DNA from 4 places in the Eubacterium limosum genome. Region 2 is predicted to be linked to each of the others. Evidence: riboswitches for the same ligand, from Rfam matches in the RefSeq annotation. Region 2 holds a riboswitch; each other region holds the start of a gene.
The links. Region 2 has a riboswitch for cobalamin ahead of B2M23_RS11430 (ABC transporter substrate-binding protein). Riboswitches for the same ligand answer to the same signal wherever they lie in the genome.
Positions count from the first base shown of each region.

Region 1: it holds a riboswitch for cobalamin, as region 2 does, so the genes downstream of both, B2M23_RS06750 (ABC transporter substrate-binding protein) here and B2M23_RS11430 (ABC transporter substrate-binding protein) in region 2, are expected to answer to the same signal.
Region 3: it holds a riboswitch for cobalamin, as region 2 does, so the genes downstream of both, B2M23_RS12995 (DUF2284 domain-containing protein) here and B2M23_RS11430 (ABC transporter substrate-binding protein) in region 2, are expected to answer to the same signal.
Region 4: it holds a riboswitch for cobalamin, as region 2 does, so the genes downstream of both, nikB (nickel ABC transporter permease) here and B2M23_RS11430 (ABC transporter substrate-binding protein) in region 2, are expected to answer to the same signal.

Region 1 is NZ_CP019962.1:1,448,281-1,456,216, reverse strand. It holds gene B2M23_RS06770 (MarR family winged helix-turn-helix transcriptional regulator) at 1-62, shown strand, start outside; gene B2M23_RS06765 (MATE family efflux transporter) at 172-1,515, shown strand; gene B2M23_RS06760 (ABC transporter ATP-binding protein) at 1,607-2,374, opposite strand; gene B2M23_RS06755 (FecCD family ABC transporter permease) at 2,374-3,459, opposite strand; gene B2M23_RS06750 (ABC transporter substrate-binding protein) at 3,475-4,491, opposite strand; cobalamin riboswitch at 4,603-4,782, opposite strand; gene B2M23_RS06745 (SDR family NAD(P)-dependent oxidoreductase) at 4,843-5,613, opposite strand; gene B2M23_RS06740 (ABC transporter permease subunit) at 5,810-6,616, opposite strand; gene B2M23_RS06735 (ABC transporter ATP-binding protein) at 6,609-7,505, opposite strand; gene B2M23_RS06730 (TetR/AcrR family transcriptional regulator) at 7,496-7,936, opposite strand, start outside.
Region 2 is NZ_CP019962.1:2,416,739-2,424,674, forward strand. It holds gene mtnA (S-methyl-5-thioribose-1-phosphate isomerase) at 1-830, shown strand, start outside; gene B2M23_RS11425 (sugar phosphate isomerase/epimerase family protein) at 840-1,622, shown strand; cobalamin riboswitch at 1,636-1,827, shown strand; gene B2M23_RS11430 (ABC transporter substrate-binding protein) at 1,936-2,886, shown strand; gene B2M23_RS11435 (FecCD family ABC transporter permease) at 2,957-3,991, shown strand; gene B2M23_RS11440 (ABC transporter ATP-binding protein) at 3,991-5,241, shown strand; gene B2M23_RS11445 (cobyrinic acid a,c-diamide synthase CobB) at 5,269-6,657, shown strand; gene B2M23_RS11450 (GHMP family kinase ATP-binding protein) at 6,638-7,516, shown strand; gene B2M23_RS11455 (precorrin-8X methylmutase) at 7,589-7,936, shown strand, end outside.
Region 3 is NZ_CP019962.1:2,766,960-2,774,895, forward strand. It holds gene B2M23_RS12975 (hypothetical protein) at 1-295, opposite strand, end outside; gene B2M23_RS12980 (dihydroxyacetone kinase subunit L) at 334-957, opposite strand; gene B2M23_RS12985 (sugar-binding transcriptional regulator) at 1,202-2,140, shown strand; gene B2M23_RS12990 (ATP-binding protein) at 2,123-2,653, opposite strand; gene B2M23_RS12995 (DUF2284 domain-containing protein) at 2,679-3,284, opposite strand; cobalamin riboswitch at 3,398-3,560, opposite strand; gene B2M23_RS13000 (peptidoglycan DD-metalloendopeptidase family protein) at 3,927-5,351, shown strand; gene B2M23_RS13005 (DeoR/GlpR family DNA-binding transcription regulator) at 5,649-6,419, shown strand; gene pfkB (1-phosphofructokinase) at 6,397-7,299, shown strand; gene B2M23_RS13015 (PTS fructose transporter subunit IIABC) at 7,317-7,936, shown strand, end outside.
Region 4 is NZ_CP019962.1:485,744-493,679, reverse strand. It holds gene B2M23_RS02240 (MFS transporter) at 1-960, shown strand, start outside; gene B2M23_RS02235 (hypothetical protein) at 1,258-1,671, shown strand; gene B2M23_RS02230 (heavy metal translocating P-type ATPase) at 1,730-4,759, opposite strand; gene B2M23_RS02225 (M14 family metallopeptidase) at 4,872-5,846, opposite strand; gene B2M23_RS21650 (hypothetical protein) at 5,907-6,032, shown strand; cobalamin riboswitch at 6,081-6,260, shown strand; gene nikB (nickel ABC transporter permease) at 6,367-7,335, shown strand; gene nikC (nickel transporter permease) at 7,336-7,936, shown strand, end outside.

The DNA.
Region 1 (7,936 bases), 970 kb from region 2:
CCAGCATGGTAGCTTACCTGACGGCCTTTGAGGCGTCCATCGACGAAAAGCTGAAGGAATGAGCCGCGCCCTGCGGCGCCCTGATTCTTTTTTTACCCTTATTGTTTAGTATCTATACTTTATAGCACCTAAAATATTTAACTCCTAAACAGAAAGAAGGAAAAATCACCCATGAATGAAAATTCAAAAAGACTGGCCCTTCTGGAAACAGAAGATGTAAAAAAAGCCCTGCTGAGGCTGGGTATCCCTACCATGGCGGGCATGCTGGTATCCGCGCTTTATAACCTTGTGGACGCCCTTTTTATCGGGCGGCTGGGCACTCTGGAGACTGCGGCGGTTTCCATCCTCTATCCCCTGACCATGGTGGGCACGGGTATCGGCCTGCTGTTCGGGTCGGGCGCAGGCTCCTACATTTCGCGCCTCCTGGGACAAAAAGATTACAGGGCCGTAGCGGCCTGCAGCAGTACGGCCATCCTCACCGGGGTGGCGGTCATTGCCCTGCTGGCTGGCGCCATGCTCCTGTTTTTTGACCCGCTCATGGGCGCCCTGGGCGCCACTGATTCCATCCTGCCCTATGCCCGCGCCTATGGTATCCTCTATATTATCGGGATTGTTTTTAATGTTTTTAATATGATCCTCAATAACCTTCTGGTGGCCGAGGGGGCCGCCTCCATGAGCACTGCGGCCATGCTGGCCGGTGGCTTTACCAACCTGGTGCTGGACCCTGTCCTGATCTTTGGCGCTGGCATGGGCGTCGCGGGCGCGGCAGCAGCCACCCTGATCTCTCAGATGCTCTCCTCGGTGATTTACCTGTTCTGTCTGCGCCGGGGAGGAAGCCTTCTGACGCTGTCGCCCCGCTTTTTCAAACCCTCCCGGGCCCTTTACGCCCAGATTGTCAAGATCGGGCTGCCGGTCTGCTTTTTTCAGTTTTTGTCCGGCGGGGCTGTGGGCCTGACCAACGTGGCAGCCCGTCCCTTCGGCGAGGCGGCCATCGCGGCCATGGGCATTGTCAACCGGCTCATGTCCCTGGAGGTGAGCGCTCTCTACGGCTTTTTAAAGGGCTACTCGCCCCTGGTGGGCTACAGCTTTGGCGCAGGACAAAGGGACCGGGTGAACGCTGCCACACGCACCGCCGTACTGTGGAGCACTGCGGTCAACATCCTCTTTGGCCTGGGGTGCCTGGTCTTTTCCGGGCCGCTGATCCACCTGTTCAACCAGGAATCCGCTGAGGTGCTGGCCATTGGCCGGACCGCCCTGTCGGTGGATGGGGTGGCCTTTATGACTCTGGGGCTCCAGATTGTCATCGGCAACTACTTTCTGGCCACCGGCAAGGCGAAGCAGGGCGGTATTTTAAGCGTCTGCCGCCAGGGGATTTTCTTTATTCCCTTCCTGTTTATTTTTACAGGCCGGTGGGGTCTTACAGGCCTGATTTTTGCCCAGCTGGCCGCGGACCTCTGCGCCACAGCGGTCACCCTGTTTTTATGGAAGCGGGAACCCGCGCTTAAACCTGCATAAAAAAACATACCAGCGCCCTTAAGCTCAAAAGACTCAAAACCACCACGACGGCTGTTTTGAGTCTTTTGAGCATCTTTTTTACAGAATGGTTTTAAAATTCCGGCTGATACAGCACGTGCAGGAAGCCGCTTTTCGCGTCCTTTATCACCTCGGCCTGAATCTCGTAGACCTCCCGGATAAACGCCGGTGTCAGCACCGACTCCGGCGGCCCGCTCCTGATGATGCGGCCGTCTTTCATGACATAGATCTCGTCACAGTACATGGCCGCGATGTTGAGGTCATGGATAGCGGACACGACGGTGATGTTCAGTTTTTTCACAATGCTCATGAGCTGGAGCTGGTACTTAATGTCCAGATGGTTGGTGGGCTCATCCAGAATCAGGCACTGGGTGTCCTGGGTCAGGGCGCGGGCGAGGATCACGCGCTGCTGCTCGCCGCCGGACAGGGTGGAGAAGTTCCGGTCTTTCATGGCCTCCATGCCTACTGTTTCCAGGGCTTTCTGGGCCAGGGCATAGTCCTCGGCATAGTTGCGCTCCATGAGCTTTTTGTGCGGAGTCCGGCCCATGAGCACCACCTGCTCCACAGTAAAATCAAAGTTATAGTAATTGTGCTGGGCCACCACAGCCACTTTTCTGGCCGATTCCTTATAGCTGAGGCTGTCCACTGCCTCGCCGTCAAAATAAATGACGCCGCCGGTGGGCCTGGCTGTCCGGTACAGGCACTTCAAAAAGGTGCTCTTTCCGCTGCCGTTGGGACCGATGATCCCAATGAATTTTTTGCTCTGGACGTCAATGCTCACGCCCTTTAAAATCTCACAGCCGCCCAGTGTCTGGGTAATATCCTGGGATCTGATTTCCATTATTCGCCACCTCCAAAGCCGTAGCTCTTACGCATCATCATATAAATAAACACTGGCGCGCCCACCATGGACACGAGAATCCCGATGGGCACCTCGGTCTCGGGCAGCAGGGTGCGGGCCAGCACGTCGGCCCAGATCAGGAAAATGCCGCCGGTCAGGGCGCTCAGGGGCACCAGCTTGCGGTGGTCGGTGCCAAAGACCATGCGCACCGCGTGGGGCACCACCAGCCCGATGAACCCAATGGTCCCAGAGGCGTACACGCACAGGCCGATGATGAGCGAGGTCAGGACCAGGTACACATGGCGGTAGGTGTTCAGGTTGGTGCCCAGGGTGATGGACACATCGTCGCCCAGGAGCATGAGATTCATGGGGCGGTGCTGGCTCCAGAAAAAGAGCGTACTGGCAGCCACCACGGCAAAGATGACCAGTGTGGGGCCCCACTTGGCCCCGGACAGGCTGCCGAGCATCCAGAAGGTGATCTGCTGAGTGGTGTTGGGGTCGTTGGCCATAAAGACCATAAAATTGGAGAAGGCCAGGCACAGGGCGCCCAGGGCCATGCCGGAGAGGATGAGTTTGACGGAGTTGGCCGGCCCGCCGATGTTGGCCACTGCCACCACCAGCATGGAGATCAGAAAGGCCCCGATGAAGGCGCACACGCCCACACCGCTGCCGCCGAGCACAGCGCCCAGCCCGAAGAACAGGGCTGTGGTCGCCCCCAGTGACGCCCCGGAGGAGATGCCCAGCACATAGGGCTCTGCCAGCGGGTTCTTGACAATGGCCTGCATGACCACGCCGCAGATGGACAGGCCCATGCCCACAGCCAGCCCCATGACCACCCTCGGGAAGCGGATCAGCCACACCACGTTGTGGGCCGCGCCCCTGGCGTAGGCACTCAGACTGTCCAGGTGGAAGAGCTCGTAGCCAATGACGCTGTACACATCCCGGATGGACAGGTCCATGGAGCCGATGGTGACCGCCGCCAGGGCTGAGAGGATCAGTAGCCCCAGCATGACCAGGCATACAAACACATAAAAGGGCTGGCTCTGGAGCCGCCCTTTATCTTTGATCAGTGCGCTTTGTTTCATAAAAAAGCCCGCTCCCTAGTTCAGGTTTAAATCCGGGTACATCCCATTCGCGATGGTGTGAATGCCGTCGATGGTCCGCACACCGCTGCAGTACATCTGCCCCAGCTCGATGGGGATCACCCGGCCGTTTTTAACCGCGTCGATGTCGGCAAAGGCCGCGTTGTTCATGATGGCGTCCTTTGTCTGGGTGGCCATGTCCTGGTCGTCACGGTCCATATAGACTGCGAAAATGACTTCCGGATTGGCAGCGACCACGTCCTCCTCGCCCAGCTTGGACGCGTCCGGACTGGCCAGTGTGCCCTTAAGCTTGGTGACCATGTCGCCTGCCAGGGTGGTTGCCCCATAGTTGACAATCTGCCCGCTCTGGTCCTCCATCACCAGTACTTTGGGGCTCTTGTTTTCCTTCTGGGCATAGGTCTCTGTCTGTTTCACAGCGTCCTTGATCTCGTTCACCAGTTCCCCGGCCTTATCCTCCACGTCAAAGATTTTGCCCAGGTTCTCAAAATCCTGGTACTCGTTGTCCAGTGTTTTCGGGGACACTGCGCCGCTGTTGAGCATGTTGTAGCTGTTCACGCCCTGGCTCTGCCACTCCTTCATACTGCCCAGGTTCTTGTCCGAGAACAGGGAGGTCCAGCTCAGGATCATATCCGGCTCCAGAGCGGTGGCGGCTTCCTTGCTGGGTTTAAATTCGGACAGATAGTTGACCTTGGCAAAAGCGTCCTTGTAGGCTGGCTTCACCTCGTGATCCAGACCGCTGGCAGCCACAATTTTGTCCTCCAGGCCCAGGGCCAGCAGGGTCTCGATGGAATTCTGGTATACGGCCAGCACCTTTTCCGGCGCCTTTTCAAAGGTCATCTCCACAGGCTGCTTGTCGTAATCGTAGGTGGTGATGGTGACCGGATAATGGCCGTCTGTGCCGGCGCTCTGGCTGGCGCTGTCATTTCCCCCTGCGCTGCTGCACCCTGCCAGCACGCCTGCCGCCAGCACTGCGGACAGGGCAATCCCTAAAAACCGTTTCTTCAAGCTTTTCATTTTTCTACCTCTTTCTTAAAAAATCATATAAAAAGAGCCTGCCGACATATGCCGACAGGCTCCCATTTACCTATCTCAGGTTCTCTCAGTGACAATCCCCTCACCGGACAAACGCGCGTAACACTAAAGGCAGGTCTCCTGACTCACAGCTCCTCCGCACTCCGCTCCCTTCCCAGCCCGAGGCCAGTGGTTTACTGCGGCGCGTCCCTGTTTACAGTGATGGGTTCGTACCGGATTCGCACCGGTTTCCCTATTCTCCTTTTTCAAGGCACCCTCAATGGTTTGATTCAATTGTTGATATTAGTATAAGCGAACTTTTCAAAATTGTCAACTGCCGGCGCCTGAATTTTCTCAGACTTTCCTGAGCACGTTCCAGAAAGCCATGCCCAGCCCGTGGGGCACTACTTTGCCAAACACCCGCAGCCCAAAGCTGGCGAGGCCCGGTGTGGATACGGCCGCGCCCAGGCGGCTGTCCCTCATAGAGCGGCGCACAACCGTCTGGACGGTGCCCGCAAAGGGCAGGTGGCGCACCGCGGAACGGTCCGCGTTGGCGCTGGCCCGCGGCACAAACTCGGTGTTTTTGATCCAGTAGGGGCAGACCGCCGTCACCCGGATGCCCCGGCCGAACAGCTCCCAGCGCAAAGCCCTGGTATAGCTGAGCAGAAAGGCCTTGGAGGCCGCGTACAGATTCATGCCGGGCAGGGGCATAAAGGCCGCCACCGAGCAGATCTGCATAATTCTCGCGCCTTTCTGCATGTACGGCAGTACCCTCAGGGTCATATCGACTGCCCCCCGGCAGTTTAAATCAATGAGAGCGTTGCTGTCCGCCTCGGTCACCTCGGCGTAGTTCCCCAACTTACCCATACCCGCGGCGTTGACCAGCAGCCGCACATCCGGCTGCTTCTCGGCCATCAGGGCTGTCAGCTCCGGAAAGCTGCCGGTGTCTGTCAGGTCCATGACTACAGGCCTCACCGGTGTTTTTACTTCCCTGGCCAGCGCCTCCAGGCGTTCCCGCCTCCGGGCAACAGCCCAGATCTCATCCAGATGCTCACGTTCACTGATCTGTTTTACAAACTCGCGTCCAAGCCCGCTGGACGCCCCGGTCACAATGGCTATTCTCATAATCGCTCCTTCTTTCATCAGTGCTTCAGGCCTGCCTCTGGCAGCGCCCTTTTTATGTACATACCACTTTCAGCAAAAAATAACCGGGCGTGCCTTTTTTATAAGAATACCCCAAGATACAGGCTCAAAAGGCTCAAAACACCTTGGATACGTGTTTTGAGCCTTTTGAGGTTCAGATCTCAGTCTGTTTTTATATTTACAACGGCAGGTCCTTCCGTCTGAAGATCAGGATACCCAGGGTATACAGCACCACCGAGACTGCGGCCAGGGCGGCCATGCACAGGCCCACGGTATCGCCCCCTGCGATGATCTCGGCAGGGTCAAACAGGCTGTACAGGGTCGTGTAGCGCACAACGTCCAGGTCCTCGCTGACGCCGGAGAGCATCATGAGCACCAGAAACAGTACGGGCAAACCCCCGCCCAGAGCCAGGGACAGGCGGCTCTCATTAAACAGGCAGGAGGCAAAGAAGCCAATGGCGCTGACGGCCAGCTGCATGAGCAGGGCGCCTGCGTTGACGAGCAGAAAGGCGCGGATGTCCAGATCGCCCGGGAACAGGGCCTGGCTGACCGCGATCCCCATAACGGTCACAAAGGCCATGAGGAGGATATTGGACAGGATCAGGGCTGCGGCCTGGGTTGCGATCACCTTGGTCCGGGAGTTTGGGGCAGACAGCAGGCAGGCCATGGCGCCGCTGTCCACCAGCTTGGCCGCCGCGTTATTGCTGGCGATGATGTTAAAGATCATGGGCACCATGATGACGATAAAGCCGTAAAAATAGGAGCCCAGAAAGCCCACAAGGCTTGTCTCAGCGCCCACGTCCAGGTTCATGGCGTTTATCATCTGCTGAGGAAGCATATCCATCATCTCTTTTATGCCGTCCATGGAATCGGGGTTGAACATACTGATCTCAACGCCCATGTACATGGCCATAATGGCCGCGAAGATGACAAGCATCTTGAGCTGTGATTTAAAGGTTTTTCTGAAAAGCGGCCCGCTAAGCATGATGTTTACCTCCGTAATACTGCATAAAAATATCCTCCAGATCCTGGGAGACCGTGTCCAACTCCATGGCGTGGTAGCCGGTGAGCATTTTCAGAAAGCCGTCCATGCTTCCTGCCACCCGCACCTCCACGAGCTGGGGGTGCTCTTTCAGCTGGCGGGTGCCGTTGCACCGGGCCGCGAAGTCTCCGGCCTCCTGGGCCGTAGCGAAACTGACCCGGTAGACCTTGTGGCGCTCTGCCTTGAGAGAGGCCACGCTGTCCAGGGCTACCAGCTCCCCGGCACGGATAATGCCCACCCGGTCACAGGTCCGCTCGACCTCCTCAAAGCTGTGGGAGGACATGAGAATGGTCGTGCCCTTTTTCTTCTCATTGAGGATCAGACGGATAAACCGGTTCTGCATGAGGGGGTCCAGCCCGCTGGTGGGCTCGTCGAGGATCAGGACCTCGGGGTCGTGCATGAAGGCTGATACCAGGCCCAGCTTCTGCTTGGTGCCCTTGGACATCTTACGGATCTTGCCTTTCGGGTTCAGGTCGAAAAAGCTGATGAGCTTTTCCATTTTCGCGCGGTCCTTCATGCCCCGCATCTCGGCCATAAAGTTCAGAAACTCCACGCCGGTCATGCTGTCGAAAAAGGCGATCTCCCCGGGCAGGTACCCTAAAAATTCCTTGATCTCAGCCGCCTGCTTAAAGCAGTCCAGGCCATCGATCACACATTTGCCGCGCTTGGGCGAAAGAAAGCCCATCAGATGGCGGATGGTCGTGGTTTTCCCGGCGCCGTTGGGGCCCAGGTAACCAAAGACCTCGCCGTGCTTAACCTCCAGGGATAAGTCGAAAATCCCGCGGCCCTCGCCGTAGTCTCTGGTCAGGTGCTCGATTGCTATCATTGTAATGCCTCCTCTTTGTAGCAGTGTTGTCTGATAAATAGAACGAGTTCGGTAAACTCGGTATCCAGCTGTTCAATGTCCACTCTGCCAAGGTCGCTCTGGCGTTTCATAAAGCCCTCAGCCGCCCAGATCAGCCAGCGGATCACCTTCTCGGGCGGGGTCTCCTCCCTGAACTTGCTCCGGTCGATCCGGTCCAGGATCACCGCGGTGCTGGCTGTCTCCAGGTCGCCGTAAAAGCTCATGTTGCCCACATTCTCTGGCGCCTTGTCATAATAGACCCGGATAAAGAAGTCCATCAGATAAGGGTTGCGCATGATAATCTCGGATTTAGCCCGCTGGGAGCGCAGCCAGATCTCAAAGAAATCGGACTCATCGGGCGGCAGCAGCTCACTGATATGGCCGCGCATCACGTCGTTGCCATACCGGAACAGGTACTC
Region 2 (7,936 bases):
GGGAGGCTTTCTTAAAGGAAATGGAGACAGTCTGCCAGGTGCTCCGGGCAACACGGCCAACTGCGGTCAATCTGTTCTGGGCAGTGGACCGGATGGAAGGCGTGATCGAAAACAACGCGGAAAAAACACCGGCAGAGATCACAGCGCTTCTAAAAACCGAGGCAGATGCCATTTGCAGTGAAGATATCCAGATGTGTCGGGATATGGGCGCATACGGTGCGGAGCTGATCCACCGCAAGGATACCATTCTGACCCACTGCAATGCGGGCGCTCTCGCCACAGCGGATTACGGGACAGCGCTCGGCGTTGTGCGTGCCGCCTGGGAGGCAGGCAAGGAGATCTCCGTCTATGCCGACGAGACAAGGCCTTTTCTGCAGGGAGCCCGCCTGACAGCCTATGAGCTTCACAAAGACGGTATTCCTGTCACGCTGATCACAGACAATATGGCTGGCTGGATGATGAAGCAGGGGAAAATCGACTGTGTGGTGGTAGGTGCAGACCGCATTGCCCGAAATGGTGATGTGGCTAATAAGATCGGAACCTACAGCGTCTCCATTCTGGCAAAGGCCCACGGCATTCCCTTCTATGTGGCAGCGCCAACCTCAACCATTGATTTTAATATGTGGTCCGGCGATGATATTGTCATTGAAGAACGGGATACCCGGGAAATCAGCCATATCAAGGGGCAGCAGATCGCGCCGGACGGTGTGCGCATGGAAAACCCGGCCTTTGACGTTACCCCGCATCAGAATGTTACAGCAATCATCACAGAAAAGGGCGTCGTGTATCCGCCCTTTGACCTGAGCATACCCAGGCTTCAGGACAAATAGGGGAAGCCGATGAAATACAGTATGTTTTCGTGGTTTGGCTATTTCATGCCTTTTGAAGAGCGCATTGACGTGATCAAAGAAGCTGGTTTTGACGAGGTGATGATTTCCTGGGAGGACGAGTGTGAGCCCTATTATCTGGAGAAGGAAAAATTCCCGGATATTGTGCGGAGCAAGGGGCTTGGGATCACCAACATTCACGCGCCTTTTATCGGCTATAACGATATCTGGGAAAAGGGATCTGCGGAAACCCGGGCGCTTTTAGACACATTTGTCAGCTTTGTTCGGGACTGCCATACCTTTGAAATCTCGACTGTGGTGGTACACACCAATGATCTGGATCTTGGCCCTTATAAATGGGAAAACGGGCTGGCCTTTTTTTCTGAGCTGGCGGAGGCCGGAGAGAAGTACAGTGTCAATATCGCCGTTGAAAATGTGTCGCGTCCGTTTTTGCTGAAGGGGCTGCTGGACGCCATCCATGCCGATCATTTTGGGATGTGCTATGACAGCTCCCATGATTATATGCTGCCCTGCGGCAGGGGAAGGATTCTGAAAGCGTACAAGGATCGTATTAAGGCACTGCATCTGTCCGACAATGACCTACAGATTGACAGGCACTGGATACCGGGTGAGGGGGAAATTCCTTTCTGCGAGGTTATGCCTGAGATCCTGAGTACCGGTGTGGATTTTATTTCCTACGAGGTCATTGCTAACGACGAATGGAAAAAGCGGGAGCCCCTTGACTTCTGCCGTGCAGTTCGGAGCAGTCTGGATCTGGATAACAATAATTTCTAATTGCACAATTCGGGGATTTGTGCTAAACTTCAATTAATAACTTAATGATGCTGTTTTGTTAGAGGAAAGCGGTTGAAATCCGCTACAGCCCCCGCTACTGTAATTGCAGACAAGATCCTCATAGACCACTGTCAGGCGTATCCTGATGGGAAGGGAGGATGGAGAAGGAAGCAAGAGTCAGGACACTTGAAGCAAAGCGATATAATCACTTCGGAGGGAAGTAGAGGATTGTATATTTTCATAATCCGGCCTCTCTCGTGGGGTCGGTTTTCTTTGTTTTAAGCCGTTTTAAATTTATTTTATGGAGGGACCAATGAAAAAGAGTGTGTTGAAAAGTTTGCTGATGGCTCTGGCCTGCGCGGCGCTTTTGTTTGGCGCGGCAGGTTGTGCTCAGAAAGGCCAGAAGGGCGGAGAAGCTTCCGGCGCAGTTACCGGAGAAACAGCTTATCCTGTGTCCGTTAGCGACGATTTGGGCAACAATGTGGAAATCGAAAAGGAACCCACAAAAATCGTGTCTTTGTCGCCTGCGAATACAGAAATCCTGTTTGCGCTGGGTGTGGGTGACAAGGTTGTCGGGCGGACCGATTACTGCAATTATCCCGAGGAAGCCGCCCAGGTAGCGGCCATCGGCGATTACAATAATCCCAATGTGGAAAAGATCATTTCCCTTGCCCCGGATGTTGTTTTGGCAGGTGATCTGATCAGCGACGATGTCCGCAGTCAGATTGAAGCTACTGGCGCGAAGGTCATTACCTTTACCCCCATGTCTGTAGACGCGGTGGAAAGCACGATTATCAATATCGGCAAAGTGGTCAACGCCAATGACAAAGCTAAGGAAATCACAGACAGCATGACTAAAAAATACGATGAAATCAAGGAAAAGGCCGTGGCAGCCAATCCGCAGAAATCGGTCTTTATTGATATCGGCGGCTACTACAGCGCTGGAGACAACTCACTGCTGGGCAACATGCTCAAGGATATCAATGCCAAGAACATCGCCTCCGATGCCGGCACAGACTGGCCGCAGCTGAGCGTTGAGCAGATCATCGCAAAGAATCCGGACGTCTATGTGTCTTTCTTTACCACACCAGATGAAATTAAAAAGGTACCAGGCTTTGACCAGGTCAACGCGGTTAAGAATGACGCCATTGTTTATTATGAAATGCTCTCTCCGGACAGCGACCTGATCCAGCGTCCGGGACCGCGTATTGTCGATGGGCTGGAGCTGCTGGCTACAGCCGTTTACCCGGATCAGTTTAAGTAGAAAGATTTTTCCGCAGGCAGGCGTTTGCCGCCTGCGGAGGTTTTAAACAGACGGTTAAGAAAGAGGACGGATGAAAACAAAGTTGAAAAGATATGCGATGCCCTTATCCATTGTGGGGTGCCTGATCTTAATTTATTTATGCACCATCGTAGGCATTACCTCCATTCCTTTTGGCGAAGCCAACAGAATTTTACTGCACGAGGTTCTGCACCTGCCTGTTAATATGGAGGGTATATCAGCTGGTAATATTGCGATTATCTGGAATGTCCGGCTGCCAAGAGTCATTTTGGGCTTTCTGACAGGCGGAGCACTGGCAGTCTGTGGTGCTGCCTACCAGGGGATTTTCAAGAACCCCATGGCAGACCCTTTTATCCTTGGTGTATCCTCCGGCGCGGCTCTGGGCGCGTCGATCGGGATTGTCATGCACTTTTCAGCAGGTTTCCTGGGATTAAACGGAACCGCTGTTTTAGCTTTTGTAGGTGCCTTTCTGGCGATCTTTTTAGTGTACAACATTTCAAAGGTCGGGAGAAAAGTACCGGTTGCTTCCCTGCTACTGAGCGGGATTGCCGTGAGCCAGTCGCTGACGGCTTTTATGTCCCTGCTCATGATTTTCAATGTCCAGAGTATGAATCAGATTATGTTCTGGACCATGGGAAGCCTGAATGGCAAGGGATGGGACCAGGTAATCACTGTGTTACCTTACGTGATCATCGGCTGTTTGATCCTGTTCACAACCGTCCGAGAGCTGGATATTATGCTTCTCGGCGAGGATGCCGCCACACAGCTGGGGGTTAATACCGACCATCTAAAGAAAAAAGTGCTGGTTGTCTCGTCGGTGATCACATCAGCGGTGGTTTCAGTGACAGGGATTATCGGTTTTGTCGGGCTGGTGGTGCCGCACATTGTCCGGATTTTATCCGGCCCAAAGCATCGGATTCTGCTGCCTTTTTCACTGGTATTTGGAGGGACCTTCCTCATTATCTGTGATACGCTGGCCCGGACTGTTTCCTCACAGGAAATCCCGGTGGGAATCATCACCGCTGCCTTTGGCGGCCCCTTCTTTATTTACCTTTTGCGTAAATCGAAGAAAGGAGGCGCTCGTTGATGGAAGATGCTGTTATGCTGAAATTTGAAGGCGTTCATACCGGTTACGGCAGCAAAGAGGTGATCAAAGGCTTTACAGCAGATATCCATAAAGGCGAGTTTGTCGGCCTTATCGGCTCAAACGGTACCGGTAAATCCACACTGCTTAAATGTCTGTCGGGCCTTCTGCCCATCACTGGCGGCCGGATTGTGGTGAACGGCAGGGATAACGCCGATCTTAAGCAGCGCGAGCGCTCTCAGATGGTGGCGGTGGTACCACAGTCCTTTGACATCGACTATGACTTTACGGTTGAAGATATTGTGCTCATGGGCCGAAATCCTTATCTGAGTTATAAGGACCGCGAGGGCGCTGAGGATTACCGGATTGTGGAGCAGGCCATGAAAATGACCAAAACCCTTGGCTTCAGAGGCCGCATGTTCAATGAATTGAGCGGCGGTGAGAAGCAGCGTGTGATCATTGCCCGGGCCATCGCTCAGGAGCCGGATATTATTCTGCTGGATGAGCCCACCTCCGCGCTGGATGTGCATCATCAGATCGAGGTTATGGAGCTTATCGACCAGCTCAATAAAAACGACCATATGACTGTAGTGGCTGTCCTTCACGATATCAATCTGGCGTCGCGATACTGCAAACGCCTGATCATGATTCAGGGAGGCCGGGTAGTGGCAGACGGGCCGCCGGCCGACGTGGTCATTGAGCGGAATTTGAAACAGCTTTACAATATGAAAATGCTGGTGCGGGAGAATGCGGTTTTTGAGAAACCAGAGATCGTACCCATCCGCGTCCTTGAGGGCGAGGAGGCCAGGAATCCGCTGCACATCCATGTGATCTGCGGCGGCAGCGGAGCTTCAAAGGTTATTGAGGAGCTGGATGACATGGGACACCGTGTAACCGCGGGCGTCATCAATGAGGGCAGCGACGACTGGCTGGTCTGTAAATCACTGAACCTCGATATTGTCGTGGAGCGGCCTTTTACCACCATCTCCATGGAAAAGCAGCAGGAAAATTTAAAACTGATGCAGGATGCGGACATCGTTCTGATCGCGGATGTGCCCTTTGGGCTTGGCAACGTCAATAATCTGGAAGGTCTGGAGGCTCTGGACGCAGAGATTTACCTGCACGCAAACTGTCTGAATAATGATTTTACCGAGGGCAGGCTGGAAGCCTGTCTGAATAAGATACGCGAAAAGAAAACAGTGGTCGAAATCGGAGACCACGACGAGTTTCTGGAAATGCTTCAGCAACGTTAGAAATTGTGATACTTGGGAGATTGTACTATGAATACTTTTATGCTGGCGGGAGTCAGCAGTAATGTTGGGAAAACAACTGTAACCATGGGGGTAATGGCAGCCCTGTGCAAAAGGAATTGTCCGGTTGTCCCTTTTAAAACCGGACCAGATTACATTGATCCGATGTTTCACACCTTTGTCACTGGAAAAAAATCCACCAATCTGGACACCTGGATGGTGGATCAGGAGACAATCCGCTCCCTGTTTTACCACAAGCTGTCGGAGAATTCGGTCGCAGTGATTGAAGGTGTTATGGGGCTCTATGACGGGCACGGTCTGGAGACTGATGTGGGCAGCAGCGCTTATCTGTCAAAGGTTGTGGACGCGCCGGTCTTTTTGATCATTGACGGCCGGGGCATGTCCAAAAGCGCGGCGGCGATGGTAAAGGGCTATGCGGATTTTGACCCAGATACCCGGATTGCCGGTGTGATCATCAATAAGATCGCTTCGGAATCCCATTACCAGCTTTTAAAAGAAATGATTGAGACCTGTACAGGGGTTCCCTGTGTAGGCTATTTTCCGAATTGTCCGGATATTGTTATGAACAGCCGGCATCTCGGCCTCATTCCGGTGGATGAGCTTCAGGGACTTCGGGAACAGGTGGAAAAGGCAGCGGCGCTGGCAGAGGAACACATTGATCTCGATAAGATGCTTCTGCTCAGCCGGAGAGAAGCCGTACCACAGGTTCAGAAAGATCCATTTGACGCCTGTGCAGGGCGTTATGACGATCTGACCATAGGGTTTGCAAAGGATAAGGCATTCAGCTTTTATTATGAGGATAATTTCAATGCCCTAAGGAAGCTGGGGGTCAGGCTGGTACCCTTTAGCCCTCTTGAGGATTATGAACTGCCAAAGGGCCTGGACGCTCTGTATATCGGCGGTGGCTTCCCCGAAATGTTTGGAAGAGACCTTGAGAAGAATCAGGGATTCAGGGAAAGCATCAGGGCGGCTTTAGAAAACGGCCTGCCCTGTTTTGCAGAATGCGGCGGCCTGATGTATCTGACAGAAAGCATGGAAATGCTTGACGGGGAAAGGTATCAGGCGGCAGGCTTTTTTAAGGCAGACACCAAAATGACTAAGCGGCTTCAGCGCTTTGGTTATATTGATATTGATACCGTGATTAACAATACGCCCATACATATTAAGGGGCATGAATTCCATCACAGCCTGGTGCATGAGAAGGAGCCGATCCCCATGCGTTACCAGATCACTAAGGGAGACCGGAAATGGACCTGTGGCTTCTGTAAGGGCAATACCCTTGCCGGGTACCCGCACATCCATTTTTACAGCAACCCACAGTTTTTGCTGGCACTCCTTGATAAAGCCGAAGAAATCAAAAGGTTGGAGGAACAGGACAGTGAGAACAGTAACGGTTAAATCACCGGGCTCCTGCGGAGAATTTATCCAGGGGATCTATCAGGAACAGCCGTGCCTTGTATCCTGCCCCATCGACCTTTATTCCAATATCCGTATTGTGGAAGGGCCAGCTACACGTATGCTCGACACCAAGGCGGTTCAAATGCTTGATCTGATCTTTTCAGAATACAGCATTCCAAGAGAGGAAAAGCATCATATCAATATCCAGATGTCCTCGGAAATTCCCATTGAAAAAGGGATGGCCAGCAGTACTGCGGATATCGCCGGGATTGCCAGAGGGCTGAGTGCCTACTATGATCTGGGCCTCAGCGACAAAACTATCGCGGAGCTCTGCGTGTTTATCGAGCCGACCGATAATATAATGTTTGAACGGCTGAATCTTTTCAACCATGTGTGCGGCGATGTGCTGATGAATTTTGAGGCACAGCTTGAAGCGCAGATTTTGATTGTGGAGTTCAAGGGAGCCGTCAACACCATGAATTTTCATCGTCAGCAGGATGGCTACACGCGCGAGGAGGTCGATCGGTTTGAAGCGGTCCTGAAGCTTTTTAAACAGGGGCTGCAGGATAAAAACCTCAACGCGATCGGGCGTGCCTGTACCGAAAGCGCCCGGTTAAACCAGAAGATTTTATACAAGCCCCATCTTGAAGCGCTTGCAGCCTTGTCTGAGGAATTTGGCGGACACGGGGTTATTACTGGCCACAGTGGCACGGTTATCGGCGTGCTTTACAGCGAGGAGGCCTTTGACTACACTGCTTTTATGCAGCGATTTTTGAACGTTGTCCCTAAGAAGGATTACGACGCGCTGTTTTTGAAGAATATTATTCCCGGCGGCCTGAGAGTTTCCATAGAAAACTGAGCATGGCCTTTCTTTTAGGCCACAGCCGGAGAAGCGGCGGAGTTACCGCGCAAACAACGAAAGGAAAATTAAATGACAGCTTATATCAACAACCCGAAAGAAATTGAAAAAAGAAGCTTTGAGATTATTACCGAGGAGCTCGGCGGAAAGACCTTTCCGCCGGAGATCGCGGATATTGTAAAACGTGTGATTCACACTACCGCTGATTTTGAGTACGCAGACCTGATTGAATTTAAAAACAACGCGGTTGAGAGCGGTTTGAAAGCCCTTGAGGCCGGTAAAAAAATCTATGCGGATACCAGCATGATCAAGGTTGCGGTCAACCGTAAAGCACTGGCAGACCATCAACTTGAGATTGTCAACTATGTTCACGATGAGGATGTTGCAAAGGCCGCCAAGGAGCGAGGGGTTACCCGCTCA
Region 3 (7,936 bases), 350 kb from region 2:
TGTCGTGTACGGATACAAAGGCGATGTCCAGGGTTTCGTCAACGGCCATTCTTCCGTTTAAGACGGTGGCGCCTTCTTCTTCGATGAACTGGTCGATATTTGGTACTTTATAGGCAACGTGGGTTTTGTTTACAACATCCGGGTGAAGGGGAGTCCCTTCTTCAAAACGCAGGTATTCAAATTTCAGATCGTTGTTGTCCGGGCCGGAGATATAAACCTTCAGGCCTTCAGCGTAATCTTCAGGTAATACAGTTTCCTTTACAGGAACGCCAACGTGCATGATTTCATATTTCATCTTAAATTCCTCCTAAGAACTTAATAAATTAGAATAAATTAAAGGGCGTAGCCCTCTGCCAAACCTTCGTAGAACAGGGCGAAGGAGACAGAGCCGGGATCGGTGTGACCGATGGCGCGGTCGCCGATGTAGCGGGCGCGTCCATATTTCCCCAGCATATCTGAGGTCGCATCGGAGCCTTCACGGGCAGCTTTGGCAGCCTGGTTCAGGACTTCCTGATTAATCTTATCGGCGTTTCGGATAACCTCAGTCGCCGGATAAATGGCATCCATCATGGATTTCCCACCTGGCTTTGCGCCGGATGTATCGAAAAATTCTTCGTAGGCGCCGAGCAGGATGGTCTTAATGAAGGAGTCGGTATCTTCGCTGGGGTCGGCTGTATCGGCCATTCCGCAGATAAAGGAGCCAAACAGAGGAGCCGCGGAGCCGCCGCTGATATCCTCCAGGGTATCATTAAGCGTTTCCAGCGCTTCTTTGAGGTTGGTTTCTTCGTTCCAGACATTAACTTCGCTCACCAGTGCTTTAGCGATCTTTTCCATGGTGGTCCCGTGGTCGCCATCGCCGAGCTCACAGTCCAGTTTGGTTAAATTTTCGACGCTGCTTATGATTTTATTAGCAGATGTCAATAACATGTTTTTAATTTTTAAGGTTTCTACTGACATACTCTCACCTCCGGTATCGGTTTCAACTTGGTTATAGAATATCACTGGAATTAACATTTGTCAATTAAAAAAACGTAAAATAATTTAAAAACTTTAAAAAACACCATGAAAATACAAAAAATAAGCTATTTTTTGACAAATGTAAAGTTTGTTGGTTTTTAAATCTTAAGAACATCAGATTGACATTTGTCAAAAAAAAGAGTATATTTAGAAAAAGCAGCTGACATTTGTAAAGGAGAGCATCGTGAAAGAGAAAGAACTGATCCGCCTTATTACCGCGGCACAAATGTATTATGAAGAGAATATGACCCAGGCAGAGATCGCAAAGTCTATGGGCATCTCGCGTCCCTCGGTCAGCAATCTGCTGAACAAGGCCCGCAGGGAGGGAATTGTTAAAATTGAGATTAAGTCCTTTGACAGCACCAGCATCGGAAAAAGCCGGGAGCTGTGCAACCGGTTTGGCTTAAAAAGCTGCCAGGTCGTGAGCTGTACGGAGGATAAGAATGAAACCCAGGAGCGCCTTTATGAGGCAGCTGTGGATTTTCTTCTGGAGCTTCTCCCAAAAACCCGTATTTTGGGCCTTGGCTGGGGGTATAATATCAGCCGTGTCATTGATATTTTAGCGAACCGGGAGCTCACTGGACAGTATAGCGGAAAGGTATGCCCCCTGATCGGGACGGCGACAGTGCCCCACAAGGGTTACCATCCCAATGAGCTGGCCACGGATTTTGCACGGAAAACGGGCTTTGAGGCGGATTTTCTGATCTCACCGGCTTTCCCCACTACTAAGCAGGAGCGGGATTTGTTTGTGACGACGGATAATTACAACAGTATTCTGGCACTGTGGAAAAAGACGGACACAGCCCTGGTGACCCTTGGGGGCTACCCCTGTGTGCCAGATCACGCCACAGCCCTGCGCTTTGGGCGGAGGCTGATTACGGAGCGAGCTACTTCCAATATTCTGTCTTACTTTTTTAACTGGAAGGGACAGCAGATTAAAGGGGAGGATGATTTTGCCATCCAGATTCCTCTGGCGCCGCTTTCTAAAATTAAGAATTTTATTGGTATTGTGCCTGTTGAAGCGAATATAGGATCGGCCATTGGCTGTCTGAATACGGGGTTTGCGCGCCATCTCATCATAGATGAGGAAACGGCTGAAAAAATTTTAAAAACGGACATATAGCAGGTCACTGCCAAAGCACTCTTCAGTCTTTTCGGGGCTGCGCCTCAGGATAAAGGCGGTCAGCTCCCGGCCGCCGATTCGGCGGGTATCCTGGATGCCGTCATAGGCGTCAGTAAGTGCCTGGAGTTCCTCTGTATACTGAGAAAGGGGCCTGCAGGGCTGTTTGGTTTTGATGGACAGGGAGATAACGCCTGCGTTAAAAAGATTGATGGTGAAGTCCACGCTTTTTTCTCCCGCAGAAAAGGCGCTTTCCAGCAGAATCTCTGTCAACCGGCAGATGTCCCGTTCTTTCACAAAGGAGGACATGGGATAGAAAACCATAGGGTTAAAGTCAATACCCTTTTCCTGGGCGATGGCCTGAAAGAGAGAGATGACGCCATCCAGGGCGCAGTAGGACGTGGCTGCCTTTTTTCTTAGGCCGCTGTATTTTTCCTTGAGGGCATAAAAATCGGAAACAGTGAAAGCGGGAGGCAACGGCTCGGCAGCAGGAATGGAGGAAATGGTCATGTTCATAGCGATTCTCCTTTCTGAATGGGGATTAAAACAGCACAAAGCTGAAATAGGTGACGGTTTCAGGGCCGTTATTATAGGAAAGGCCGGTTTTGCTGGCCAGATCCATGACCACGATGCCGTAGCCCTCCACAGATGGGAAGATCTGCTCTGGATAACGGCAAGGGGCATCGGGGTAGGTGCACTGGTCGCAGATGATACAGCCTTCTGTAGATAGCACCAGTGAGCCTGGATAATGGGCTCTGAAAAGCCGGGCAGACTTGGCTGTGGCGGCCTCGTGAACCATGCGCGCCTGGTGCCAGCCTCTGAAGCTATACTGGTCTTTTAAATCGGTAACGGTTGAAAGCAGACAGACGTTTTCGTAGGAACGGCATTTGGCAACACAGCTGTTATAGCTGCCTACCGCTGGCGGGCAGGCCCAGGTGGCGCCGTAATGGCCGCACTGGTTCCCCTCGCACAAAAGTCTTGTGCCCATGGAAAACAGCAGGTCGTTGGTTTTGGCAAAGGCATATTCATGAATACCGAACAGCTCACGTTTATCCTCAAGCTGGCGCTTGAGGGTCATCAGGCTCTTGATGACGGTGTCGCCTTTAAATTCCTTGGCAGGCTCTACCTGTTTTTTTGTTTCGATCAATGGGAATACCTCACCTTCATTTAGTACATTAAAAAAGCCTTCTCCGGCTAGAGAAGGCAAAAAATACGAAATCAATTAAGGAACGTATCTCTTAAATAACTCTAAATCGGAGTGTTTTAAGAAAACATTATGCCGGTCTTCTGGCTCTACAATGGCATTCCCCTTACCTTCCCATCCGGCGGACAGTGGCATATAAGGGGACATATTGCATTACAGCTGCGATTACAGCAAAGGATTTTCACCTTTTTCCCATTTACATAATGTTTACAATATTAAGTTATCCTTATCATATCCCTTTGATTTTCTTTTGTCAAGGTTTATTCGGCCCTGATAAAGGACTTCTCGTAAATTTATTTTTTTATAACAATATTTTCCTCTTTAATTTAGTTTTAGTTGTAAAGAAAAAAATAATGAATATCCGATAAAGGGGCGAGAACCGCCTTAATTAAACCTAAAATACGTATATTTTAATGAATTTTTCATAAAATATTAAGTAATTTCGGTTAAGGTATTGGCAAGTGCCAAAGGATATGTTAAAATATATCTAAATTGTAAATAACTTTACAATTTGGTCAAAATTATATAGGAGGGTGGTGATTAGGCATTAGCAACGAAAGCCATCGCTCAGGTGGCAAGCTTCAAATGTTTTTTAAGAAGCTTGCGCATTACGCCAAGCACCTGAGCAAAAGAGAAAAAGTCGTATTCACAGGTTTCTGTGTAGCGCTTCTTCTCGGATTCTTTTCTTCAACCTGTCTTGGTTACAAGGTAATGGTTGACGGAGAGGTTTTAGGCTATACCAAAGATGCGGCTGTGTTTACACAGAGTCTGGATCAGGTAGAGCAGGATATGCGATCGAAAACGTCGATAGAAACAGCATATGTCTACAATGATATACAGATTAAAAAGAGCATCACATTTAATAAACCAATGTTTTCAGAAGAAGAATTTACTGATGCATTGAACGCACAGGACCTTCAGGTCGGCGTTCATGGTGTACAATTGAAGGTTGACGGACAGGAAGTCGGAAACCTGGCTTCATCTGATCAGGTACAGGCCGTTATTGCAGGTGCAATTAATAAGATCGGTAACGTACAGGATACAGATAAGCTGGTAAAATGCGACATCCAGAGTGACGTTGTAGAAACGCCTAAGAATTTTTCGATCGATGATTTAGTCGATCCAACTGCATGTGCTAATGTTTTAGCAACAGGTAACACTAATCCGAGTAAGAGTGAAGAGAGTACGAACGCTCCAATCCAGGTAGCAAGCCGTGGTGGAGCCGATGTGGCGAGAGACCAAAGCAATGAGCCAGCCCAAGAGGAAGCTCCAGCAGCTGAAGGTACCGTTGAAAATAATAGTAATGAGAATGTAGAAAACCAGAATAATGAGACTGAGACAAGCTCCAGTATCTTAAAGATTAATCTGACTAAAACATCAACTAAAAAAGAAGACATACCTTTCCAGACCGTTGAGCAGGAAGATCCCAATGTATATGTTGATCAAACTGTAGTTACACAGCAAGGTGTGAACGGAGAACTTGATAAGGAAGTCGAAACCGTCTATGAAGACGGCAAGGTTGTGAGCGAAACAACCTTATCCGAAACAGTTGCAAAAGAGCCAGTGGCTCAGATTGTTTCAAAGGGAACGAAGCAGTACCCGACCATGTCTTCAAAGAAAGACAATTTTATTTTACCGGCAGTCGGTAATATTTCCGCTTTAGATAAGCCAGGAAGCCACGCAGGCTGCTTTGCAGTGGATATCGCGAACTCAATGGGTACGCCGATCTACGCACCGCAGAGTGGTACAGTCATCCGGGCAAGTGATTTTGGCGGTTACGGATTATGCGTTGACATTATGATGGATGATGGAAAAACCGTCCTGAGAATGGGTCATAACTCCGAATTTAAGGTAAGCGTTGGTGACCGGGTCGAAAAGGGTCAGGTTATTGCGTTGATGGGCAGCACTGGTAACTCAACCGGACCGCACTCCCATTTTGAAATCCGCATTAACGACGTTCAGCAATATTTACCAGATTATTTTGACATTAAGGACGGCGACAACGTCTGATGTCATGATCGAAAAAATTTAGTATATGCATATCACTGATAAAAAAGAACCAAATCGCGTGTTTGGTTCTTTTTTATTTTTTGAAAAGAACAAGGATTGGCGGTCCGGCTGCCAGTGTTTCTGGCTTGTTGACTTTTATACCCGGGCATGATAGGCTTAAACAGTCAAATTCAGTCAATAATAATCATATTTAAGTGTAAAATAAAGGCTGATATGATTATTTTTGAAGTTTTTTGAATGAATATGTTTGACATTGACTGAAAATGATGATATCATACAGTTGCGGAGGACAAAGAGATGTTAACAGAAGAAAGATTTAACATTATACTAAAAACCGTGGAGAGCAAAAAAGCAGTGACAGTACAGGAACTGACTGAGCTGCTTGGAAGCTCGGAATCAACGGTGCGGCGGGATTTAACCGCACTGCATGAGATGGGCCTCATCAATAAGGTTCATGGAGGCGCTACAGCCGTTGATAACAGCTATACGACAAGTGAAGATGATGTGGCTTACAAGCACGGCCAATATAGTGAGGAAAAAAAGCGCATCGGGCAGTATGCGGCTTCGCTCATTAAAAAAGGTGACTTTGTTTTTATTGATGCGGGGACAACCACCGAGGCTCTCATTGATTATATCAGTGAAAAGGAGGCGACTTACGTGACCGATGGACTTGGACACGCAAATAAACTCCTTAAAAAGGGGTATAAAGTATTTATCCCGGGTGGACACCTCCGGATTTCAACCGAAGCTATGGTGGGCGAGGAAACGGTGGAAGCCCTCAGAAAATATAATTTTACCCTTGGCTTTTTCGGGACCAACGGCATCAGCCCTACGGCGGGGTACACCACGCCGGATGTTCATGAGGCTATGGTTAAAAAAGAAGCTTTTGAAAACTGCCGGGACGCTTACATTTTAAGCGACCCTTCAAAATTTAATAAAATTTCTTCCGTTACCTTTGGCGACATCGGTAGCGCGACGATCATCACCACGGATTTACAGGATCATAAATACCTGAAATTCACAGAGATAATGGAGGTAGATAGAAATGATCTACACAGTGACCTTTAATCCATCCCTGGATTATATTGTAAAGGTTGATGATTTTAAAACCGGCCAGGTAAACCGAACCGCTTCGGAGCGGCTGTTCCCAGGCGGCAAGGGCATCAATGTTTCCATTGTGCTTAAAAACCTTGGCTTCGACAACGTGGCTCTGGGCTTTATCGCTGGTTTTACCGGCAGAGAAATTGAGAAGCGTGTCCGGGACTTTGGATGCAGCTCTGCTTTTATTGAAATCGACAACGGTCTGTCTCGGATCAACGTCAAGCTCAAATCCCAGGAGGAGAGTGAGATCAATGGGCGTGGGCCTCAGATTTCTGAGGAGGCTCTTGAAAAGCTCTTTGGTCAGCTGGACCGGCTGAAGGCGGGCGATGTGCTGGCGCTGGCGGGCAGTATCCCCAGTTCCATGCCGTCAGATACCTACGAGCGTATTATGGCACGTCTTGAAAACCGGGGGATTAACATTGTGGTGGATGCCACGAAGGATCTGTTGAAAAAGGTTTTAAAATACCATCCGTTTTTAATCAAGCCCAACAATCATGAGCTTGGCGATATGTTCGGGGTTACCCTTAAAAACGATGATGAGATTATCTTATACGGCAAAAAGCTCCAGGAAATGGGTGCGCGCAACGTGCTTGTTTCCATGGCGGGCGACGGAGCCATCTTCCTGAACGAGGATGGCAGTGTGCATAAAAGCGCGGCACCCAGCGGTGAGGTTAAAAATTCCGTGGGTGCGGGCGACTCCATGGTGGCAGGCTTTCTGGCGGGCTACCTGGAATCCGGCGATCTGGCAGCCGCCTTTAAAATGGGCGTGGCTACCGGCAGCGCCAGTGCCTTCTCGGAAGAGCTGGCAACCAGACAAGAGGTCGCAGACCTTTTAAATAAAATCTAATTCCAGGGGGAAAAGAAATGCGAATTACAGATTTGCTGAAGAAAGAAGGCATTGACCTTCAGGGAAAATCGGCATCCAAGAGCGAGACCATTGATAATCTGGTCGATCTCATGGACGCGACCGGAAACCTTAACGACAAGGAAGGCTACAAAAAAGCCGTTGTTGCCAGAGAGGAACAGGGAACGACCGGAATCGGCGAAGGGATCGCTATCCCGCACGGCAAAACAAGCGCTGTGAAGGAAGCCGGACTGGCTGTCATGGTGAGCAAGGAAGGCACCGACTATGAGTCCATGGACGGACAGCCCGCCCATCTGCTCTTTGCCATCGCTGTACCGGACAATTCCGATGATACGCATCTCGAGCTTTTAAGCCGTTTATCCATGATGCTCATGGATGAGGAATTCAGGCAAAAGCTTATAAATGCGACGGACAAGGATGAATTCCTGAAGCTTATTGACCAAAAGGAAACTGAGAAATTTGGTGAGGAAGACGCCAAAAAAGAAAAGGAAAATGCGGCAGAAAAGGTTGTGGAAAAGGTAGAAGCAGAGGAAGCCAAGGTGCGGGAAGCCGCAGCTGAGGTAGATACAGGATACCCGAAGGTATTGGCGGTCACTGCCTGCCCAACCGGGATTGCCCA
Region 4 (7,936 bases), 1.9 Mb from region 2:
ATTTTTGCCGTGCTGGCTGTGACCACCATCCTTATTTTCTGGGGATGCCGTTATAAATTACTGCGCTTTGCCGCGGCCGAAGCCGATTATCCGGCGGTTGTCGGTGTGAGCTACGCGCTGTACGGTCTTGGCGGCCTGGCCATCAACGCTGTGACCCTGGCTTTATTTAACGCAATGCCTGACTACCGCGTTGGTGTCAGCGCTTCGCTGATCTTTTTGGCAAGCGTTATCCTGGTTCTGGGGATCATCTCACTGTTTGCGATTCCGCATTTCAAAGGTGAGGTCACCAATGACCCCGACAAAAAGTTCAATATCAATGAATTCATTGAGGCACTCAAGCATCCGGGCGTCTGGCTGGCCAGCGGCACGCTGTTCTTTGTCATGATCGTCTATATGGGGATGAACTACACCACCCCGTACCTCACAGACGCCTTTTTAGCTCCGCTGACCTTAGTCAGCATTGTCGGGATGATCCGTTACTATGGGATTGCCATTATCTCTGCCCCGCTGCTGGGCGGGATTGCCAAAAAGGTTAATTCTCCCTCCAAAACCATTTTGGTGGTTATGGCAGCCAGCGCGGTCTGCTGCTTTGCTTACCTGATTTTACCCCAGACGGCAAGCTTTATGATGGTCGCCATTGTCATTACCCTGGTGCTGGGCTTCCTGGCCAACGGCGCTTACGGTGTTGCGTCCTCTGTCTTAACGGAAACCCATGTGCCAGCCCATATCTTTGGCGCGGCCTCCGGCCTTTTGTCCGTCATCGGATTCTTGCCAGAAAGCTTTATGCACCAGCTGTTCGGGAGCTTTATCGACAATTATGAGCTCAAGGGATACACCTATATTTTCATTTGTCTGACCGTCAGCGCGGTTATTGCCATCGGCGGCTGTGTCGCGACTCAGATTTACATGAAGAAAAAATACCCGAAGGAAGAAACACCTGCACCTGCCGTAGAAGAATAAACCCATCACGGGACCCGGTTTACCCATAAATCCGGCCTCCGTAAAGGCTCTTTGAAAGATAAGGGCCTTTAATATCTATTGACTGTAAAAGATACCCTTTATCTCTGAGAGGGTATCTTTTATTAATTTTAAAGGAATGATGAAGATAAGGAAGCTTTAACAATAATTAAGATTTTTAAAGGCGCTTGTAACAACAAAAATAAAGTGGTAAAATACTAAAAACAAGAAAATAGATAAATTGATAGATAAAATGAATCAAATGAAGCATCGGAGTATCTATTGGGAGGTGTAAAGCGAATGAGAGGCGCAAAAAACGATTTGGAGGAAGGCTTTTCCACGCGGGCAAAAACCTATTTCAGAAAAGGCGGCCTGTTTTCCAAGGATAAAACCTTTGACGGCGAGCTTAAATCTCTCAGACGGGTGGTCCGCAAAAATGCGGAGAACTCGGAGAGCAAAAAACATTATTCTTACCACACCTTTGTCATAAAAAAGGGCGGCAAGGAGATGACCTATGTTTTTAAGGGCCATCCGGAGATGGACTTTACCCAGTATTTTAAAAAAGGCGAGCTGGTACGTCACCATGCCGGCTATGAAATACCTGAAAAGTATGACAAAACAGAGGATGACGAGATCCTGTGTATTATCTGCGGCGAATTTTCACCGGTGGATAAAAACCAGTGCCCCTACTGCGGCGGTGTTTTGCTCAAATAAAAAGACAATAAAAATCCCGGTTTTCGGAGGACGAAAGCCGGGATTTTTTTAATGCTTTTTATTTTTTATATAAAATACGGATGGAATTGAGCACACAGAGAATGGCAACGCCGGTATCGGCAAAGACAGCCATCCACATATTGGCAAAGCCCAGCAGGCCCAGAACCATGACCAGCGCCTTGATGATCAGGGCAAAGACCACGTTCTGCCAGGCGATACGGCTGGTTTTGCGGCCGATCTCGATGGCCTGGGGAATGGCCTCGACGCTGGAATTCATGAACACAACGTCTGCCGCCTCGATGGCTGCGTCGGCCCCGCTGCCCATGGCCGCGCCGACATCCGCCCCGGCCAGTACCGGCGCGTCGTTGATGCCATCGCCGACAAACATGACGCCGCCCTGGGCTTTACGGATGGCCTGGAGCTCGCTCAGCTTGTCTTCGGGCAATAGTTTGGCGTGAACCTCATCGATGCCTGTGGCCTTTGCGACCGCTTCGGCGCTTTCCTGGGCGTCACCGGTCAGCATGGCGGTGCGGATGCCAAGACGCTTGATCTTGGCGATGGCGTCCACCGCGTCGGCCTTGATGGTGTCTGAGATGACCAGATAGCCGATGAATTTGCCGTCAAGGGCCAGGAGCACCTCGGTGCCGTAATGGTCGTTCTTATAGCCGTCCAGGTCAACATTCTGGGATTCCAGCAGTGAGCGGTTGCCGCAGAGCACCGTGCCATCCTTCAGCATGGCTTCGACGCCCTTGCCGGCAATTTCTCTGGCGGAGACGGGCCGTTCCACAGACAACCCCTGTTTCTCGGCGGCAGTTACAATGCTGTTGCCAATGGGGTGGGTAGAGGTGAGCTCACAGCTGGCCGCCAGGGCCAGAAGCCTGGCCTCATCCACGCCGTTTGTCGGGATCGCCTGCTGTACCACGAAGTTTCCTTCGGTGATGGTGCCGGTTTTATCCATAACCACAGCCGCGATGTTTTTGATCCCTTCGATGGAAACGCCGCCTTTAAACAGGATGCCCCGTTTGGAGCCGGCGCCAATGCCTGAGAAAAAGGCCAGGGGTACGCTGAGCACCAGTGCGCAGGGGCAGCTGATGACCAGGAAGGTGATGGCCGTGTAAATCCAGTAATACCAGTCGCCGGTCACAAGGGACGGCACCACGGCGGTCAGGATGGCCAGGCCGACCACAAAGGGGGTATAAATCCGTGAGAAACGGGTGATGAACCGGTCGATTTTTGGCTTGCTGGCCGCTGCGTTTTCCACAGAATCCAGAATACGGGTGACCATGGATTCTTCCAGAACCTTTTCGACCCGCATTTTCAAGAGGCCGGAGGTGTTGACACAGCCTGAGACTACCTCGTCGCCGTAGCCGGCCTTGACCGGGACCGGCTCGCCGGTCACTGGGGAGGTGTCGATCCGGCTCTCGCCCTCGACAATGACGCCGTCCAGGGGAATACGGTCGCCGGGGCGTACCAGCAGGATGTCGCCGATGGCCGCGTCCCCTGCGTCGATGACCCGCACCTCGTCGCCGACCAGCAGGTTGACGACTTCGGGACGCATGTCCACCGCATCCATGATCTGATTACGGCTCTTTTCAACCGCGCGATCTTCAAAGTATTCGCCGACACGGTAGAACAGCATGACGCCTACGGCTTCCGGGTAGTCCTGAATGGCGAAGGCCGCCAGTGTGGCCACACTCATCAGGAAGTTTTCGTCAAAAATCTGGCCTTTCATCAGGTTTTTGGCCGCTGTGAGGACAATACGGCCGCCGAGAACGATGTAGGCCAGCACGAAAACCGGAATATTGTAAACCGGCGGCAGGGTACGCTCCATGATCTCACCGATGACAAACAGCGCCGCGCCGATGATAATACCGATAAGGGTTTTGGTCTCCGCCGACATTTTTTTCTTGACAGCTTTCCCGGCAGCGGCCGGAGCCTTTGGAATCGCGGCTTTGGGACCGGTTTCCTTAGGGATAACCTGCACGTCCGATTCAATGGACTGGCAGATGTCACGGAACTGGGGGAGCAGGCTGTCCGGGTCTTTCCCAGTAACCTTCAGCTGCTTGGTGGCATAGGTGATGGTGGCGCTGGAGACACCGTCCAGGGCGTTGATTTTGGCCTCCATTTTGGCTGCGCAGTTGGCGCAGCCCAGGTTTTCAAGGGTATAAACCTTTGTGGCGCCTTTACCCACTGTCTTTTTGCGGGGAATGACCCTGACGTCTGGCTCGATGGCGGCGCAGATCTGCTGAATGTCTGGCAGCAGGGCTGCGGCGTTGTCCGCAGACAGGCGCAGCTGCTTAGTGGCGTAGGTGATGGTGGCATACTCGACGCCAGGCAGCTCTTTGATTTTGTGCTCCATCTTGGCCGCGCAGTTGGCACAGCCCAGATTCTCAAGAATGAAAACAGATTTTTCCACGTCCGCGTCCGGCATTTTGCAGGTGCAGTTGGCCAAGCTCTCGCCGCAGATATGGCAGTATTCCTCGCCGTGGCGGCAGAGCTCGCATTGGCAGTCCGCCGGATGGCCGGGAACGTGATAATGCGCATAGTGATCATGATGGTCATGGCCGCAGCCGCAATCTGCGCTGTGAAAGTGTTCCGCGTGATCATGATGATCGTGCCCGCAGCCGCAATCTGCGTCGTGGCGGTGTTCCGCGTGATCATGATGGTCATGGCCGCAGCCGCAATCTGCGCTGTGAGAGTGTTTCGCGTGATCATGATGGTCGTGCCCGCAGCCGCAATCTGCGTTGTGGTGGTGTTCCCCGTGATCATGATGGTCATGGCCGCAGCCGCAGTCTGCGCTGTGACGGTGTTCCGCGTGATCGTGAGGAGCATGCCCGGCGGCCGCGGGTGCTTTTTTCAGGGAACGGCGCTTCCGCTCGGTAATGAGAATATCGGGCTCGTAGGAAACCGCGATTTTCTGCATTTCCGGCAAAAGCCCGTCTGGATCTTCGGCAGTGAGGCGGAGCTGTTTGGTCGCGTAGACGATGTTGGCCTCGCTGACACCGGGCAGGGACGCGATTTTGCGCTCGATTTTTGAAGCGCAGTTGGCGCACCCCAGGTGCTCGAGTATATAAGTTTTTGTTGCCATGATGGCCTCCTCGGAAAGTTAGATTAAAATATGATGAATAAAACATATGAATCATTGTTCATATGTTAATATTAACTGTCCTGAGGCGGTTTGTCAAGGGGTAAAACAAAAATTAACGCACCATTCCTGCTGTTTCCGCAAATTTACCGTAGGTGATGAGCTCGCAAAAATCATCGGTCCAGAGGGTGGCGGACTGGTACAGGACAACGCCGTCGTATTCGGCGCAGTAGGTGTCGAGAACATGGCCGAAATAATCCTTGACCACGCCGAGGCGCTGACCTCTGGCGATAAGGTCGCCGGCTTTCACCTCAGGATACCAGAGGCCATGGCGTGCGGGCATGAGGTAGACCAGGTCGGTCAGGTCGACCGGGCGGTGACGCAGCTCGGGGGCGCCCTGCAGCAGACCCAGGTGTTTCAGGATATTAAGGACATCTTTTTTATCCGCGTCCACCTCTGCCTGGGTAAAACGGCCTGCGCAGCCGCGTTCCAGCAAAATGCTGGGAATGCCGAGCACGCCGGCGTAATTGTAGGCTCCGGTGGTGGCAGTGGATTTGACCATATAGGGCACATCGACGTGAAGGGCGGCCTGGCGCGCGGCCTCGGACACAGCGTTGTCCGCTGCGCCCACGTAATACACGTAGGGGGTCAGGTCTTCAAAAATTTCGCCGCAGTGCAGGTCGATGTAGAAATCAATCTGGGAATAGAGGCTGTACTCAAAAAAATGGGCGACGCGGTCGGCCAGGGTTCCTTCCCGGGTGCCGGGAAAAACGCGGTTGAGGTTTTTATTGTCCTGGGGAATGAGCGTGGGGTAGCGGGACTCAAAGCCCGGGACATTGACGGGGTGTATGAGAATAAGGCTTCCACTCAGGCTCGCGGGGTCCAGCTCGCCGGCCAGCTGGATGGCGGCCTCGATGCCGACGTATTCGCAGCTGTGGATGCCGCTGGTGACGAGGACGGTTTTTCCGCCGCCCGCGCCGTTGATCAGGGTGACGGGCACCTCAATTTCGGTATGGGGGATGGGCAGCATGCCCTGGACCTTCTCGCCGGGGGCGGCGGCCAGTGTACCGATTGACAGGTTTTTTTCCATTGCGGACTCCTTTCGTTTTTGAAATGATTTGATTTAAGCCGATTGCCTTGAGTATAAGGCATGATGAAAACCAATGTCAAGCAGAAAAAAATAAAAGTAAAAAACATACCGGGTGGGGGTATGCGTTTAAAATTATTGCTGAAATTTTTAAAAAAGACTGGACAAGTGCGTAAAAGTCCAGTATAATTTAAGCAATTTCACAGTTTACCACAGTGAAATCTTTGTTTAAAAAATTTAATCATGCCAGATACAAGTTCCCGATCGGGGATTAAAAGAGAAACCGGTGCGAATCCGGTACGATCCCGTCACTGTAATAGGGAGTTGTCCGCAAAATGTCACTGAGGCGCAGCCTTGGGAAGGCGTGGACATACAAAGAACTTAAGTCAGGAGACCTGCTTGTATTTTTGTTTTAAGTATTCTTACGGTAGATAGGAGGGCTTTATTTTCATGTCCTTTTCCTTTCATTCTCCGTTTCGGTTTTTTACCCGTATTGCCATTTTGACAGAGGAGGATTTTTTTCTTGAACACGAAACAGCTTGTTAACCGTTTGCTGCAAATCGTACTGGTGCTTTTTGGCATCAGCTTTCTGACCTTTTGCCTGACCTATTTATCGCCCGGCGACCCGGCGGAGCTGATGCTGGTGGAGGGCGGCACGGTGCCGTCTGAGGAGCTGCTGGCAGAAACCCGGGAGCAGATGGGCCTTAATGATCCATTTCTGGTGCAGTATGGAAATTGGCTTAAGGGGTTTGTGACCGGGGATATGGGAACATCCTATTCTTCAAAGGCTCCGGTGAGCGCGGTGCTGCTCGACTGCCTTGGCCCGACCCTGGAGCTGGCGGCCGCGTCGCTGATCCTCATGCTTGTGATCTCCATCCCCCTTGGAATTCTGGCAGCGGTTTATCAGAATAAATTTCCGGATTACCTGGTGCGGGGGCTTTCCTTTGCCGGTGTGTCCTTCCCGGGGTTCTGGATCGGTCTGGTGCTGCTGTACGTGTTTGGCCTTAAACTGAACTGGTTTCCCATTGCCACCTCGGGCACAGGCTTTATGAAGCTGGTGCTGCCGGCAGTCACACTGGCCATTGCCATGTCGGCCAAATATACAAGGCAGGTGCGCACCGCGGTGCTGGAGGAGCTCCGGCAGGACTACGTGGCCGGCGCCCGGGCCCGGGGCCTTAAGGAGTCGGCCATCCTGTGGCGGGAGGTGCTGCCAAACGCCATGCTGCCCCTGGTCACGCTGCTGGGCCTGTCGTTGGGCTCGCTGCTCGGCGGCACAGCGGTGGTGGAGATTATTTTTTCCTGGCCCGGCCTGGGCAAGATGGCAGTCAACGCCATTGCCACTCGGGATTACCCTCTGGTTCAGGGCTATGTAATCTGGATTGCTCTGATTTACATGGTCATTAACCTGCTGGTGGATTTCTCCTACGGCTATCTGGACCCCAGACTGCGGGAGCGGCACCGCGAGGCTAAAAGAAAGGTGGTGAAGGCGTAGATGAAGGCTTTTTTCAGGCAGAACAGGCTTTTTGCCATCTGCGGCATTCTGGCAGCGGCCATTGTGCTGACCGCAGTGTTTGCGCCGTGGATCGCGCCCCATGACCCCTATGAGGCTGTGATGCAGAACGCCCTCCGGGCACCGTCAGCCGAGTACCCCTGCGGAACAGACCAGCTGGGCCGCTGCGAGCTGTCCAGAATTATCTACGGGACACGGGCGTCTCTGGAAATGACGGTGACGCTGGTGGTCATTGTCTTTGCGGCCGGGACCCTTCTCGGTATGATCGCCGGTTATTTCGGCGGCGCGGCGGACGCGGTGATCATGCGGCTTTCGGATATGATGATCGCCTTCCCGGGCATGGTTTTAGCCATTGCCATTGCCGGGATGCTGGGCCCGAGCCTGTTTAACACGGTCATTGCCCTGGCTGTGGTGAGCTGGACAAAATACGCCAGGCTCAGCCGGAGCCTGGTGCTCAAGATCAAAAACAGCACGTATATCTCTGCGGCGGTGGTCACAGGGGCGAGGACTGGCCATATTCTGGGCGGTTATGTGGTGCCAAACATTATTCCGACAATGATCGTGACCGCGGCACTGGACGTGG